Regions from separate parts of the Shewanella khirikhana genome, predicted to be linked through region 2. Evidence: riboswitches for the same ligand, from Rfam matches in the RefSeq annotation. Region 2 holds a riboswitch; the other holds the start of a gene.

Region 1 (7,311 bases), 2.3 Mb from region 2:
ATGGCAGCACGCTTGTGGATAGGGCCAGTGCCCGCCCCCAGACGACAATCTGTTACCCCAAGACTTGGGTCCGGCGCCGTTAATATACCGGCATCGATGATTTCGATTTCCCAGCCAAGCTGGCGGCAAAACACATTGATGGCCGCCCCGCCACGGGCAAAGTTCGCCACCATCTGCGCCGTCACTTCCGGCGGTGCAATCGACACGCCGGCATTGGCTATGCCATGGTCGGCGGCAAACACCAACATGGCCGGCCGACGGATCTGCGGCTCATCCCCAAGCAGACGCACCAGCGAAGCGGCGAGCCCTTCAAGTTGCCCCAAGGCGCCGGGAGGCTTGGTTTTGCCATCAATGCGCGCCTGAATGTCCGCATCCCTTTGCCTGTCCGGCGGTGTTATTTCAAACATTGCCTATCCTTATTCAAATCCTTTTTAGGCTTGTTATTGGCCTTTGCGACCAAGCAACAGCAGCAGGAAAAAACCACTGCCTATCACGGCGGTAATCACGCCCACCGGCAGTTCCTGAGCGGGCAGCAGCGAACGGGCCAGCACATCCACCCACATCATAAACAGGCCGCCCATCAGCACCACTATCATAAGCGACTGGCGCCCGGGAAACATCAGCCGGGTGATGTGCGGGATCATTAAGCCGACAAAGCCAATGCCACCGCAACTTGCCACCAGCACGGCAGTCATCAAGGAACACATCAGCAGACTGATGATCCTGAGCCTCGCCACCGGCACCCCAAGACCATGGGCGGTTTCATCCCCGGCCGAAAGCGCCAGTAACTGGCGACGCATCACAGATAAAAAGCCAACAAACACCCCGAAGATGGTCCAGGGCAACCAGAGCAGATCCCAACTGGCGCGGGCAAAACTGCCCAGACTCCAAAAAAGCAGTGAAGCTGTTACCTGCGGGCTTGAAAAATACAGCAGCAAACTGCCAAGGGCGCCAAACAGAAACGAGATAGCCACCCCCGAGAGCAACATACGCTCCACCTGACTTTGCAGCCCAAAGCCACTTAAGGCCAGCACCATAAGCACCGAAGCCGAGGCGCCGGCAAAGGCTCCCAGCGGCAAGCTGATACCATCCGCCGCTTCCACAAAGGCGCCGCCGAGCAGGCTGCCTAGGCTCATTACCACGATGGCGCCGAGGGATGCCCCTGAGCTGATGCCAAACAGGTAAGGGTCGGCAAGGGGGTTACGGGTCACCAATTGCAGCGCCCAACCGGCCAGCGCCAGACCTGCGCCGCAGACAAATGCCAGCAGGATCCGTGGCAATCTGAGTTCCAGCAGAATACGGCTGTCAAGATATGGCACGTCCGCCGGGCGCTCACCAATCAGGGCATGCAGGTACACCGACATGGCTTCGCTGAAGTGAATATCCGCAGCGCCAAACATGCTGGCGAGCGCAGGGGAGACCAAACAGGCCAGTACCAGAGCGGCCAGCAGATAATCACGCCGCCCGAGGGGCGTAAACAAGGCGCGGATGCCACTCATATGTGCGCCCCCAGGCTTCGGTCGTAACCGTAAAAGTAATGAATAAGCGGCTTGCCGTGCTGAGGATGGGGCTCAACGGTACAGCACACCCCAAATACGTCGCCAATCAGGGATTCGGTCAACACCTGTTTTGGCGTACCTTTGGCAATCAGCCGGCCGTGATCCAGCAGTAACAGCTCATCACACAGGGCACTGGCAAGGTTTAAGTCGTGAATGGTGCAAAGCACAAACACATCGAGCCGTTTCAAAAGCTCCAGCACTTCAATTTGATAGCGCACATCCAAATGGCTGGTTGGTTCATCGAGGATGAGAATCGTCGGCCGCTGCACCAGCGCCCTGGCAATCAGCGCCCGCTGCTTTTCGCCGCCGGACAACTTGCCAAAGGGCTGCTTGCCGTAACCTTCAAGACCAACCTTGGCAAGCGCTTCGGCCACAGCCTTCTTGTCAGCGGCGCTGTCGGCGCCTAGCCAGCCCTTGTGGGGGATCAGCCCCATGGCGACCACGGTTTCGGTGGCAAGATCAAAAAGCGGCGGCAACTCCTGGGGCACCACGGCCACCAGCCGGGCAAAGGCCTTGCGGGAAAAGGCATCGATGTCCTGACCATTAATCACAATGGTGCCGCTGTCGGGGCGGATAAAGCGGTATAAACAGCGCAGCAGCGACGACTTGCCCGCACCATTGGGGCCAATCACGCCGTACATGCCACGGCCGTTCAGGGTAAAGCTGAGCGAATCCAGCAGCGCCCGGCCGTTCACCTGCCAGCACAGCTCATTCACCGTGATGGCGGTGTTCATAACAGAAGATCTCCCACGGTATCGCCCGGGGGAGCAAAATTGATAGGCATAAAACTCCTCCGGATAACCCGTCCGGATGCATAGGTTAAGTTGCGACAGATAAAGGCAGGTATCCTGACTCGAAGCACGGCTATTAACCCATAGCACACTCGCTTCACACAGTTGCGGGCACAGTCCGGGCTGGCACCAACAGGCACTCCCCGGTTCCCTTTTCACGTCGGGTTGGCTTAGCCCCCGACACCTTTACCCAATAATGTTCAAATTTGTGGCGACCACACGGCCACTAAACTGCAGATTATCCGCGCTTTAGCGCACAAGTTCCATATCCTGCCAGATAAGCTGCCCCTGCCAACCCTGTGCAGTGGCAAACCAACGGGTTCGGACACAGGCGCCATGGGGAATATCAAGGCGGTTATAAAAACCGGCGACTCTGTTCGCCCCAAGCAGGGAGGCCATCATGCAGCGGATCACGCCGCCGTGGGTCACCAGCCACAGCCGCTCGCCATCCCGTGCAGCCAAGAGTATTTGCGTAATGGCATCATCAACCCGCGCCTCGAAGGCCTGCATGGTTTCACCATTGGGGGGCAGCTGGTTGCTCGCATTCTGGCCCCATGGGTCCTGCCACCAGGCTTCCATGGGTTCGTGCTGCCACAGCTCATTAAGACTGCGGCCATCCCAGTCGCCAAAGTCCATCTCGGCAAGGCGGGGCTGCAATTGCACCGCTTGCCCCAAAGGCTGTGCCATCGCCTCGGCCAGCTCACGGCAACGACGCAGTGGCGAACTTAAAATGGCATGGGGCGCAGGCATGTTGGCGGCGCGCCCGGCAATGGCTTCAATCGCTGCTGCGCTGGGTTTACTGTCGGTTTTGCCCCGCAGCACGCCCTCATCTTCGCAGTTGCCGTGGCGCCAAAATATCAGCTCACAGGAAATCATACTGACGCTCGCCTCTGGTTGTTTATCCGCACTCTTTATCCGCGCTGTTTATCCGTGCTGTTTTTCTGCGCTGTTTTTATGCGCCGTGGCCTGCTTGCCCGTTACTTGCTCCGGGGCGGACTTTTCGCGTATTATGGACGTCTATACGTATAAATGTCCAAATCAAATTTCTGCCCCGGCCAAAGGCTGCGCAGAAATCCAGCGCAGCAGCCTCGCCACAGCCTGTTTCAGGTCGTAAACTGGCTTTTGGCTCCACCGGCACTGCCGTTTAAGCAGCCAAAGCCCCACGGGGCGGCGCATTCAGGACTGAACCTTTTTGTACTTTGCAGGTGTTTTTATGGCAACTCCAGTGTTATCCCAGGCGACCAAGGCGCTTGCCCACAGCCGTCAACAGCGACTGAACGAGGATCTCTCCAAACGCATTCTTATCCTCGACGGCGCCATGGGAACCATGATCCAGGGCCACAAACTGGAAGAAGAACACTATCGCGGCAGCCGCTTCGCCAACTGGCACCGCGACGTAAAAGGCAATAACGACCTCTTGGTGCTCACCCAGCCTGAGATAATCAAGGGCATCCACCGCGAGTATCTGCTGGCCGGTGCCGACATTATCGAAACCAACACCTTTAACGCCACCACGGTCGCCATGGCCGACTATGAGATGGAGGCGCTCTCGGCCGAAATTAACCTTGTTGGTGCCCGCATCGCCCGCGAAGTGGCCGATGAAGTGGAAGCCCAAACCGGCATCCCCCGCTATGTGGCCGGGGTACTTGGCCCGACCAACCGCACCTGCTCCATCAGCCCGGATGTGAATGACCCGGGTTACCGTAATATCCATTTCGATGATCTGGTGGCTGCCTACCGCGAGTCCACCGCCACCCTGATTGAAGGCGGCGCCGATATCATCATGGTGGAAACCATTTTCGATACCCTGAACGCCAAGGCGGCGCTGTTCGCCATCGAATCGATTTTTGATGAAGTTGGTCTGCGCCTGCCGGTGATGATTTCCGGCACCATTACCGATGCCTCCGGCCGCACCCTTACCGGCCAGACCACCGAAGCCTTTTATAACTCGCTGCGCCATATCAAACCCATCAGCATGGGGCTTAACTGTGCGCTGGGGCCAAAAGAGCTGCGCCCTTATGTAGAGGAACTTTCCCGCATCAGCGAATCTTATGTGTCGGCCCACCCCAATGCGGGTCTGCCGAACGAGTTCGGCGGCTACGATGAAACGCCCGAAGAAATGGCCGACATCATAGTGCAGTGGGCCATCGAAGGCATGCTCAACATAGTCGGCGGCTGCTGCGGCACCACCCCGGATCATATCCGCGTTATCCGCGAGGCCGTTGGAAAACACGCCCCCCGCAAACTGCCGGATATTCCGGTCGCCTGCCGTCTGGCCGGGCTTGAACCCCTTACCATCAGTGCAGATAGCCTGTTTGTAAACGTGGGTGAGCGCACCAACGTCACAGGCTCAGCCAAGTTTTTGAAGCTGATTAAAGAAGGCCAATACGAGACCGCGCTGGATGTGGCCCGGGATCAGGTGGAAAACGGCGCCCAGATCATCGATATCAACATGGATGAGGGCATGCTGGACGGCGAAGAGGTGATGACCACCTTCCTCAATCTGGTCGCCTCCGAGCCCGAGATCAGCAAGGTACCCATCATGATTGACTCCTCCAAGTGGGAAGTCATAGAGGCGGGCCTTAAGTGCGTGCAGGGCAAGTGCATCGTAAACTCCATTTCCCTTAAAGAAGGCGAAGACAAGTTTATCGAGCAGGCCACTTTGGTGAAGCGCTACGGCGCCGCCGCCATCATCATGGCCTTTGATGAAACCGGCCAGGCAGATACCCGTGCCCGCAAAATTGAAATCTGTACCCGCGCCTATCGCATTCTGGTGGACAAAGTCGGCTTCCCGCCGGAAGACATCATCTTCGACCCCAACATTTTTGCCGTGGCCACCGGCATCGAAGAGCACGACAACTACGCGGTGGACTTTATCGAGGCGGTGCGCGACATCAAGGCCACCCTGCCCCATGCGATGATTTCCGGAGGCGTGTCCAACGTATCCTTCTCGTTCCGTGGCAACAACCCGGTGCGCGAGGCCATCCACGCCGTGTTCCTCTACCATGCCATTAAAGAAGGCATGGACATGGGCATTGTCAACGCCGGGCAACTGGCGATTTACGACGACATTCCCGCCGAGCTTAAAGAGCGGGTGGAAGCCGTGGTGCTTAACCTGCCCTGCCCGGTGGCCGACTCAAGCAACACTGAGCAACTGCTTGAGATTGCTGAAAAGTATCGCGGCGGCGGTGGCGGCAGTGCCGGTAAAAAAGAAGATTTGGAATGGCGCAGCCTGCCGGTGAACAAGCGCCTTGAACATGCGCTGGTAAAAGGCATCACCGAATTTATCGACGCCGACACCGAAGAAGCCCGTCAGCAGGCCACCCGGCCGCTGGATGTGATTGAAGGCCCGCTGATGGACGGGATGAACGTGGTGGGCGACCTCTTTGGCGAGGGCAAGATGTTCCTGCCCCAGGTGGTTAAATCCGCCCGGGTGATGAAAAAGGCCGTGGCCTATCTAAATCCTTTTATCGAGGCCGAAAAGGTCGCCGGCCAAAGCAACGGCAAGGTGCTGATGGTCACGGTAAAAGGCGACGTGCACGACATCGGCAAGAACATCGTCGGCGTGGTGCTCGCCTGTAACGGCTACGAAGTGATTGACCTGGGCGTTATGGTGCCGGTGGAGAAAATCGTCGAAGTCGCCAAAAAAGAGCAGGTCGACATTATCGGCATGTCGGGGCTCATCACCCCAAGCCTCGATGAAATGGTGCATAACGTGAAAACCTTCGAGCGCGAAGGGCTCACCATTCCCGCCATCATCGGCGGCGCCACCTGCTCGAAAATCCATACCGCGGTCAAGATTGCGCCCCACTACCCACACGGCGCCATTTATATTCCGGATGCGTCCCGCGCCGTGCCCATGGTGAGCAAGCTCATCAACGATGAGACCCGCGATGCCACCATCAAGGCCACCTACGATGAATACCATGTGATGCGCGAAAAGCGCCTGTCACAGGCCAAGCGCAAGGAGATTGTCTCCATCGAGGCGGCGCGGGAAAACCGCTGCCAGCTCGACTGGGCCAACTACCAGCCAAAAGTGCCCAACAAGCTTGGCATTCAGGTGTTTGAAGACTACCCACTGGATGACTTGGTCGACCGCATCGACTGGACGCCGTTTTTCCGCGCCTGGGAACTCCACGGCCACTTCCCGCGCATTCTCGACGATGACGTGGTAGGCGAAGAGGCCCGTAAGCTGTATGCCGACGCCAAAGCCATGCTGCAAACCATCATCGATGAAAAGTGGCTCACCGCCAAAGGGGTGATTGGCCTGTTCCCGGCCAATACCGTGAACCATGATGATATCGAGCTTTACACCGACGAGAGCCGCAGCGAAGTGCTGATGACCACCCATCATTTGCGGATGCAAATCGAGCGAGTGGGTAACGATAACTTCTGTCTGTCGGACTTTGTTGCCCCCAAAGACAGCGGTGTGGCCGACTACACCGGCGGCTTTGCGGTGTGCGCAGGCCACGGTATCGATGAGCATCTGGCACGCTTTGAAGCCAACCACGACGACTACAACGCCATCATGCTCAAGGTGCTGGCCGACCGTCTGGCCGAAGCCTTCGCCGAGCGCATGCACGAGCGGGTGCGTAAAGAGTTTTGGGGTTATGCCGCCGACGAAAACCTCGACAACGAGGCGCTTATCCGCGAGAAATACCGCGGCATCCGCCCCGCCCCCGGCTACCCCGCCTGCCCGGATCACACCGAGAAGGGACTCTTGTGGGATTTGCTGAAACCCAACGAGTGCATTGACCTCAATATCACCGAAAGCTTCGCCATGTACCCCACTGCTGCGGTAAGCGGCTGGTACTTCGCCCACCCACAGGCACGCTACTTTGGCGTGACCAACATCGGCAAGGATCAGGTAGAAGACTACGCCCGCCGTAAAGGGATGACAGTAGCAGAAGCCGAGAAGTGGTTAACACCAGTGCTCGATTACGATCCTGAGTGATCGAGAG
Region 2 (7,311 bases):
TTGGCGTTTGCACTTAACTTAAGCTGATGTCCACATCGTCCACCGGCACAGCGCAGCAGGCCAGAATCAGCCCCGCGTTTTGCTCGGCTTCCGATAAGGCTTCGGCTTTGTGCTGCACCACCTCGCCACTGACGAGCCTGCATTTACAGCTGCCGCAGATCCCGGCGCGGCAAGACCAGGGGATGCTGATGCCCTGCGACTCGGCCTGAGCCAGCAGGCTGGTTTGGTTGTTGCCTTGAAACGCCTTGCCCGCGATGCGAATGCTGACGGATTTCTCTTCTCTGGCAGCAGGAGCTGCCAGGCCGCCAAAGCTTTCGGTGTGGATTTGGGTCTGGGATATTCCCACTGCCTGCAACTGGGCTTCCACATGTTGCATAAAGCCAACGGGCCCGCAAATATAGGCTTCGGTGATGGTGAGTTGATGCTCAAGCCTGGCGATGCTGTCTGACTCGTGAGCAAACCAGCGACCACGATTCCCTTGCCAGCTGTCATCAGCCTTGGTCAGCCAAATTTCCAGCGTCATGCCACTGGCGGCGAGTTCCTCTAACGCTTCGGCTTCCGGGATGTCCTCCTGGCTGCGGCATTGATGGATAAAATGGATATGAGACAGTGGCTTGGCATCAGTTGTTGCGCCGCCTTGTTGAGTGGCCTTCAGCAGTGCGGTGCGGGCCATGGCCAGCATGGGGGTGATCCCTGAGCCTGCGCTGATAAGCAGCAGTGTTGTGCCAGCCCTGGGGCTGAAACGCCCTTCGGGGCGTCCGCAGAGCAGAGTGCCCCCAATCGCCAATTCGTCATGCAGCCAGTTGGAAATATGCCCGCCTTCGGTGCGTTTTACTGCGATATGATACAGGCCGTCCCCCGGTGCATGGGTCAGGCTGTAGCGGCGGATGTGGCGCTCACCATCGATGTCCACGGCAAACACCAAATGCTGGCCCGGCAGGAATCCCGGCAGTGGCTTTTCATCGGCGGCTTTGAAGGAGAAGGCACAGAAATCACGGGCAATGACGCGTTTCTCGGTGAGGATTAGCGCGCGTTTTGCCGGGGCCAGATTGCGATAGTGTTCACTCTCCTGGGTTTCCAGTACCTCAATAACATCGTCTTCGTGGATGGTGCCTTCGTTCAGGGCTATCAAATTCTGGCCAAAGTTGACATCGCCATTGGCACTTTTGCGAAACTTGCTCAGGGTCGAGAGTGGTTCACCCTGGGGATGGAAGCGGGCGGTGCCGGGCTGCACCGTGGTCATTACGCAGCGACCACAGGGCTTGGCCACATCGAACTCGACCTCGCCAATACGAATACGCTTCCAGCTGTCTTCTTCGAAGGCGCTGGTGCCACTGACCACCAGATTGGTGCGAAACTGGCTCATCTGGCTGATGGCGTCGGACCGTAAATTGAGATCGTCAAGCGAGGCTTCACTGATAAGCAGCAGTGGATAGCCGTCGGCAAAGCTGACTCGGGTGCCGAGCTTTTCGCGGTAGCGGTCGGAGGTTTCGCCAAGCCATAAAAGCTGTGCACTTTCGCCTAAAATGGAGGACACCCAGGCATCGGCAAGTGGATGGGTGGCCAGGCCATTGAAGCTGTCCTTCCAGACCTGGGTTGCTACCTGGGTGCGTTGAAAGGCCGATGCCTGCAAACGCAGATCCGGCTTGCCGGTAAACCTGAGCCAGAGCTCGCCGGACTGAATGGCCTCGTCGGTTCCAAGGGGCTGGATCTGTTGCAGTAACGGATGAGTACGGGCGGTAATGAACTCACCATTTGGCCGCACCACCATAAAGCGGCGATCCCCGGCCAGGCCTTCTTTGCAGACCCGCGCCTGAGACAGCCGCTGCGCGGCCATGGACTTGACCGGATAGATATGGATTTCACTGAGTTTCGCCATTGGCCTTCTCCCTGCATCGGCGGCAAAAGGCTCACTATATACGTTTCGCGGGCAAAACAGCAGCCGTGAAGCGGGGTTTGAGGACGTGGTCGGGCAGCGTGTGTTATAGCTTGCAGCAAAAAAGGGGCTCAGGGCCCCTTTGGCGTCGTTAAGGCGTTCTCAGGGAGTGATGACGAAACTGCCCTGCATGATGGCCCAGTGGCCGGGGAAAGAGCAGAAGAAGCGGTAGGCCTCAGCGGGCGCCAGGCCTTCCAGGCTGAAACTGACAGAAGTGGACTCGCCGCCGCCCACCAATGCCGTGTGAGCCAGCACCCGGGTATCATCGGCCTTGATGTAAGCCGCGTCGGGGCCAGCTGCCATGCCGTCGGTAGCGACCGCCTGTACATCGGCAGCTTTGGTTAGCACCCAGTTATGGCCCATGGCTGTTTTGGGCAGGGTACCTGTGTGGGTCAGGGTCAGAGTGACTTGTTTGCAGCTGGCCGGAACCGTCAGCTCCTGTGCACTGAATTGCATGGCGTCGTTGGCGCTGATGCTGAGTTCGCAGTCGGAGGCAAAAGCCGGTGCTGCCAGGGTGCTGCTGCCAAGCAGCAAAGCCAGAGTGAAGTGTCGCATACGCTTATCCTTTTTTGAGTTATCGGTAGGATAATAGCAATTGACCTCATGCAAATGGGAATTATTTACATTTGTTATCTGAGCTGGTACGACCTTGGTTCGCCTTAATCGTTAAGCGGACTTTTGATGCTTTGAAAATGTGCGGCCTATGTTAAAGTATCGCCACCTGCCAACAGCAGGTGAATGAATCATAAGGATAAAGCCGTATTTTGTGCGGTAACTTGGGGCGAGATTGCCCGTTTTTAAGGAGAAACCATGGAATACTTTATTGGTGCACTGAAAAAGTACGCTGATTTCACAGGTCGCGCCCGTCGCAAAGAATACTGGATGTTCGTCCTGTTCTACTTGATTTTTTATGTTGTGACCATTGGCATTGATGTGGCTTTGGGCACGACATTTATCGCCGCAATTTTCTCGCTTGGTTTGTTGCTACCTTCGCTGGCCATCGGTGCCCGCCGTCTGCACGACACGGGTCGTAGCGGTTGGTGGCAGTTAATCGGGTTTATCCCATTGATTGGCGCTATCGTACTGATAGTTTTCTGGTGCCAGGACAGCCAGGACGAAAACGATTACGGTGCCAACCCTAAGGCGTTGGCCTGATACATCCGGGGGAGGCATTGCCTCCCCTTGTCTTTCAGCCGTTTCAGGATGAAACGGCATCGACTATCACGGAAGCTGATGATGACCCGATATTTGCTCCCTCTGTTCGCCCTGTTTGCGGCGGCGAATGTCCAGGCCCAAACCCAGGAGTTATCTCTGTTTGGTGCCCCTTTCTCATTTGAATTGCCGGACGGCTGGAAACAGGCGGCACAGGACAGCCGCGCCGACATGGTCAGTGCCGAGTTTGTGCCTGCGAGCGAAAACCTCAATCAATGGGGCGGGCTCATCTGTATTCAAAGCTTTAAGCTGGGCGGTGAAGCGCCGTCGCCGGAGGTGTTCCTCGATAGCCTGGCGAGCCAGTATCAACGCAGCTGTGAAGGTGAGTCGTCTTACCACAAGTTGGGCGAAACCCAGCTCGATGGCCATCAGGGCTTTCATGGCATTTTGGGGTGCAGCCGGATGCCCAATCAGCACCAGTCCATGGAAAATCAGCGGCCGTTTTTCAGCGAGCCGGAAGGTGAGGTGGGCTACTACACGGTTTTCCAGCGCCCTGGGCAATTGCTGCTGATGCACAAATCCATGCGAGGCCAGGTGTTTGGCGCGCAGAATATTCCGCTGACACCCGCTAACCATACTGAATTTATTGCCTCTATGTTGCCACTCAGGCTGAAGTGAAACGCCAGAAAGGCAATACAAAGGTATTAGACATTTATACGTATAGACGTCTATAATGCGCCGCCCGCCGAGTTCGGGCGGTTATTTTTTAAGTCAACCCTTTGGGTGCCCGCATTAGCGGGAGAATCGGGAAGTCGGTGCAAATCCGACACTGCCCCCGCAACGGTAATGGCGTTTTGCCTGAGTCCGGAGACCGGCCCAAAAGAGGTTTTGCTGTGGATTTCGGTGGGCAGATCCGCACATGTGGCTCCCTTTGGGCCGCCGACAACCTGCCCCGTTTCCCTTGAAGGAGAAAAAGGAAAATGGGAACCAAACCTTCTTTTATCGCACTGACTGTGGGCGCTTTGCTTGCTCCTGCTGCTTTTGCCGGGTCCTCTGCCGATGTGGCAACCCTTGATGCTGCCAACGCCAAAACCGTTGCCGACGAACACCTGGTGGTGATTGGTCGCCAGCTCGACACCCCGCTGAATATTGCCGCTAATGTGGCAGTGATTACCGCTGAAGAGATAGCCCTCAGTGGTGCCACCGACCTTGCTGGCGTGCTGCGCGGTCAAAGTGGCATTCAGGTGAGTGATAACGGGGTAGGCCCCGTGTTCGCCATGCGAGGCTTCGCTGCCGGCCAGGCCGCCAACAACACCTTGATTCTGGTCGATGGCCGTCGTCTGAATAACATCGATATCGCTGCGCCGAGTTTGTCGGCGGTTTCTGTCAGCCAGATTGAACGAATTGAGATCCTCTCCGGCAGCGCCGGTGTGCTCTACGGCGACCAGGCCGTTGGCGGGGTGATTAACATCATCACCAAGCGTCCGGAAGGTCAGAGCGGCGGCGCCAGCATTGGTGGCGGCAGTTTTAACAGCCTCAATGCCTCGGCCGATTTTGCCACCGAAATCGGTGCCGGCTGGCATGCCTTCTTTGGTGGCCATTTCGATAAGAGCGATAACTACCGCGATCACGCCAAGAGCGAGACCGGCAGCCTGCTGGGCCGCCTTGAGTACCGTGGTGATACCAATCAGTTTTTTGCTGAAACCTCGTATTTCGACAACGACAGACTGCTGGCAGGCTCGCTGAATGAAGCGCAGCTAAACGACAATCCGCGCCAGGCCAATGAATACAATGCCACTGATTATCAGCATGAAATCACCAAAGCGGTCCGCAGTGGTTATCAGCATCAGTTGAACGGGAACTGGGCCCTGGGCGCCGATGTGGATTACAGCGACACCCGGGTGAACTACATCAGCTGGGGTGGTCAGGGCACCACAGAGCGCTCACTGCTGGCATTCTCGCCCAAGGCCATCGGTAAATATCAGACCCGTGCCGGAGAGCTGAAGCTTATCACCGGCTTTGACCTGTCCCGCGGCGAGTCGGAATTTGAATCTGCTTACATGAGCCGGGGCAACACCCAAAAGCTGTGGGCGGGTTTTGTGCAGGCCAGCGTGCCGCTGACCGAGCATTTCAGCTATGTGGTGGGTGGCCGTTACGCCGAAGTGACCGATGACATTCGTGATGGCAATACCTTCCCCAATGGCGGCGAGCTTGACAACGATGCCCACGCGCTGGAGCTTGGCGTCAATTATCGCCCTTCCGATGCAAGCCGCTTTTATCTGCGTGCAGAAGACAACTTCCGCTTTGCCAAAGTCGATGAACAGGCCTACACCTCCCAGGGCAGCTTAAGACCCCAAACCGGCCGCAGCTATGAAGCGGGCTGGGATTATCTGGGCAACGCCCAGGCGCTGCGTCTGAGCCTGTATCGCCTGTCGCTGGAAGATGAAATCGTATTTGACCCCAGCGCCGAAACCCCAACCGGCGGTTTCTTCCAGGGCTCCAACGTCAACGCCGATGAGTCGCGCCGCTATGGCGCCATGCTGGATTGGGACTGGCAAATCAGCGATGTCGTTAAAGTGGGGCTGGACTACCAGTACACTGATGCCGAATTTACCAAAGGCCCCAACGACGGCAAGGCGCTGTCCTGGGTGGCCAGACACAGCGGCCGCGCCTTTGCAGGTGTGAACCTTGCAGAGCACTGGCAGCTGTATCTGGACGCCAGCTACACCGGCAGTCGTTTTGTTGAGGGTGACAATGCCAACGCGGGCAACCAGTTGGATGCATTCTGGCTTGCCAATGCGGCACTGAACTTCAACATCGACGCTATCAATGCCAGTCTGCGGGTGGATAACCTGTTCGATGAGCAATACGCCGCCTCTGGCTATTACAGCGAGTGGGGCAATGGCTACTATCCCGGTGAAGGCCGCAAGATCAGTCTGACACTGGGCGTGCGCTACTGATAAATGCCTGAAAACAAAAAGCCGGACTTGTGTCCGGCTTTTTTTTCGGCGATAACAGGTGGACTGAAAGGGAGACTGCTGTGCGACTGAGATATTGTTTGGCCATCATATTGATGCTGAGCGCCTGTGGCGGTCCGCGTTTGCCTTATTTGGGTGAGAATGCCCGGCTGCTGGCCTTTGGCGACAGTCTCACCGTAGGTGTTGGCGCCCCGGATGACGGCGATTATCCGGCGCACCTGGCCCGTCTGTGTGACTGTGAAGTCATCAATGGCGGGATCTCCGGTGAAACCACCGCCGAAGGGCTTGCCCGTTTTGCCGAGGTGCTGGAAGAATCCCATCCCGATATGGTGATCTTACTCGAAGGTGGTAATGATATTCTCAGAAACCTCGACAAGGTCGCCCTCAAAGCCAATTTGGCGGCTATGATTAGGGAAGCTCAGGGCAGGCAAATTCCGGTGCTGTTGGTGGCCGTACCCGACAGGCAATTGTTTTTATCGCCACCGGCCCTTTATGCCGAACTTGCCGATGAGTATTCGTTGCCGCTGCTGGAAAACACCCTGTCCAAGCTCCTGGCTGACAGCGCCATGAAATCGGACACTGTTCATTTAAATGACGCTGGTTACCGGGTTTTGGCCGACGATATTTACCGTTTGGCGAGCCAAAGTGGTGCCTTTTGATGACATGTGGCTAAAAAAGTGCAAACCCCGGGAAATCAACTTGACCGAGAACAGGATTTTATGGGTAAATTCCCCGATAATAATAACCAGGGCGGGTGTTGGTCAGGTCTTTTTTCGTTGCCCGGACAAGAATAGGTTAGTTTCATGACTGAGCTTGAGCATCAGGTTTTTTCTCAAATCAGGGCGATCATTGCCAATGAAGAACAGGTCATTGGTCGTCGCGGGATCCTTATCCCGCTGAAAAAGGCCATCATCGCAGACGGTGATGTGCGTAATGTGGTGGACATAGTGTCCAGCGATCCCGCGTTGGCGGCACATTTGTTGTGGCGCTCAACCACTGCCCATGCCGGTGGTGTGGCCAATAACAGCAAAAACCGCAGCCTCAAGGATGCGCTTATTCGCTTGGGTCAGGTCAACATTTACCGCTATGCCTTCAGTTTTTACCTCAAAGAGCGCCTCGATGAGCTGCCCCAGCCGTACAAAAAGTTGGTGCAGGGCTACTGGCGTCTGACCGAAAGCATTGCCGCCTCTGCCGTCGACAGCTTAAAGGATGTCGGCAGCCATATAGACCCGGATGAAGTGCAAA

What was found. Region 2 has a riboswitch for cobalamin ahead of STH12_RS12545 (TonB-dependent receptor). Riboswitches for the same ligand answer to the same signal wherever they lie in the genome.
Region 1: linked by a shared signal. The riboswitch ahead of STH12_RS01390 (ABC transporter ATP-binding protein) and the one ahead of STH12_RS12545 (TonB-dependent receptor) in region 2 are both predicted to bind cobalamin.

Annotation. Positions count from the first base shown of each region.
Region 1 covers NZ_CP020373.1:340,493-347,803, reverse strand. Annotated here, with positions in the region: gene cobT (nicotinate-nucleotide--dimethylbenzimidazole phosphoribosyltransferase) at 1-407, opposite strand, end outside; gene STH12_RS01395 (FecCD family ABC transporter permease) at 441-1,499, opposite strand; gene STH12_RS01390 (ABC transporter ATP-binding protein) at 1,496-2,293, opposite strand; cobalamin riboswitch at 2,381-2,553, opposite strand; gene STH12_RS01385 (histidine phosphatase family protein) at 2,600-3,226, opposite strand; gene metH (methionine synthase) at 3,564-7,304, shown strand.
Region 2 covers NZ_CP020373.1:2,873,609-2,880,919, reverse strand. Annotated here, with positions in the region: gene STH12_RS12565 (MOSC N-terminal beta barrel domain-containing protein) at 14-1,879, opposite strand; gene azu (azurin) at 2,039-2,491, opposite strand; gene STH12_RS12555 (DUF805 domain-containing protein) at 2,747-3,091, shown strand; gene STH12_RS12550 (hypothetical protein) at 3,170-3,766, shown strand; cobalamin riboswitch at 3,855-3,982, shown strand; gene STH12_RS12545 (TonB-dependent receptor) at 4,069-6,048, shown strand; gene STH12_RS12540 (GDSL-type esterase/lipase family protein) at 6,129-6,725, shown strand; gene STH12_RS12535 (HDOD domain-containing protein) at 6,870-7,311, shown strand, end outside.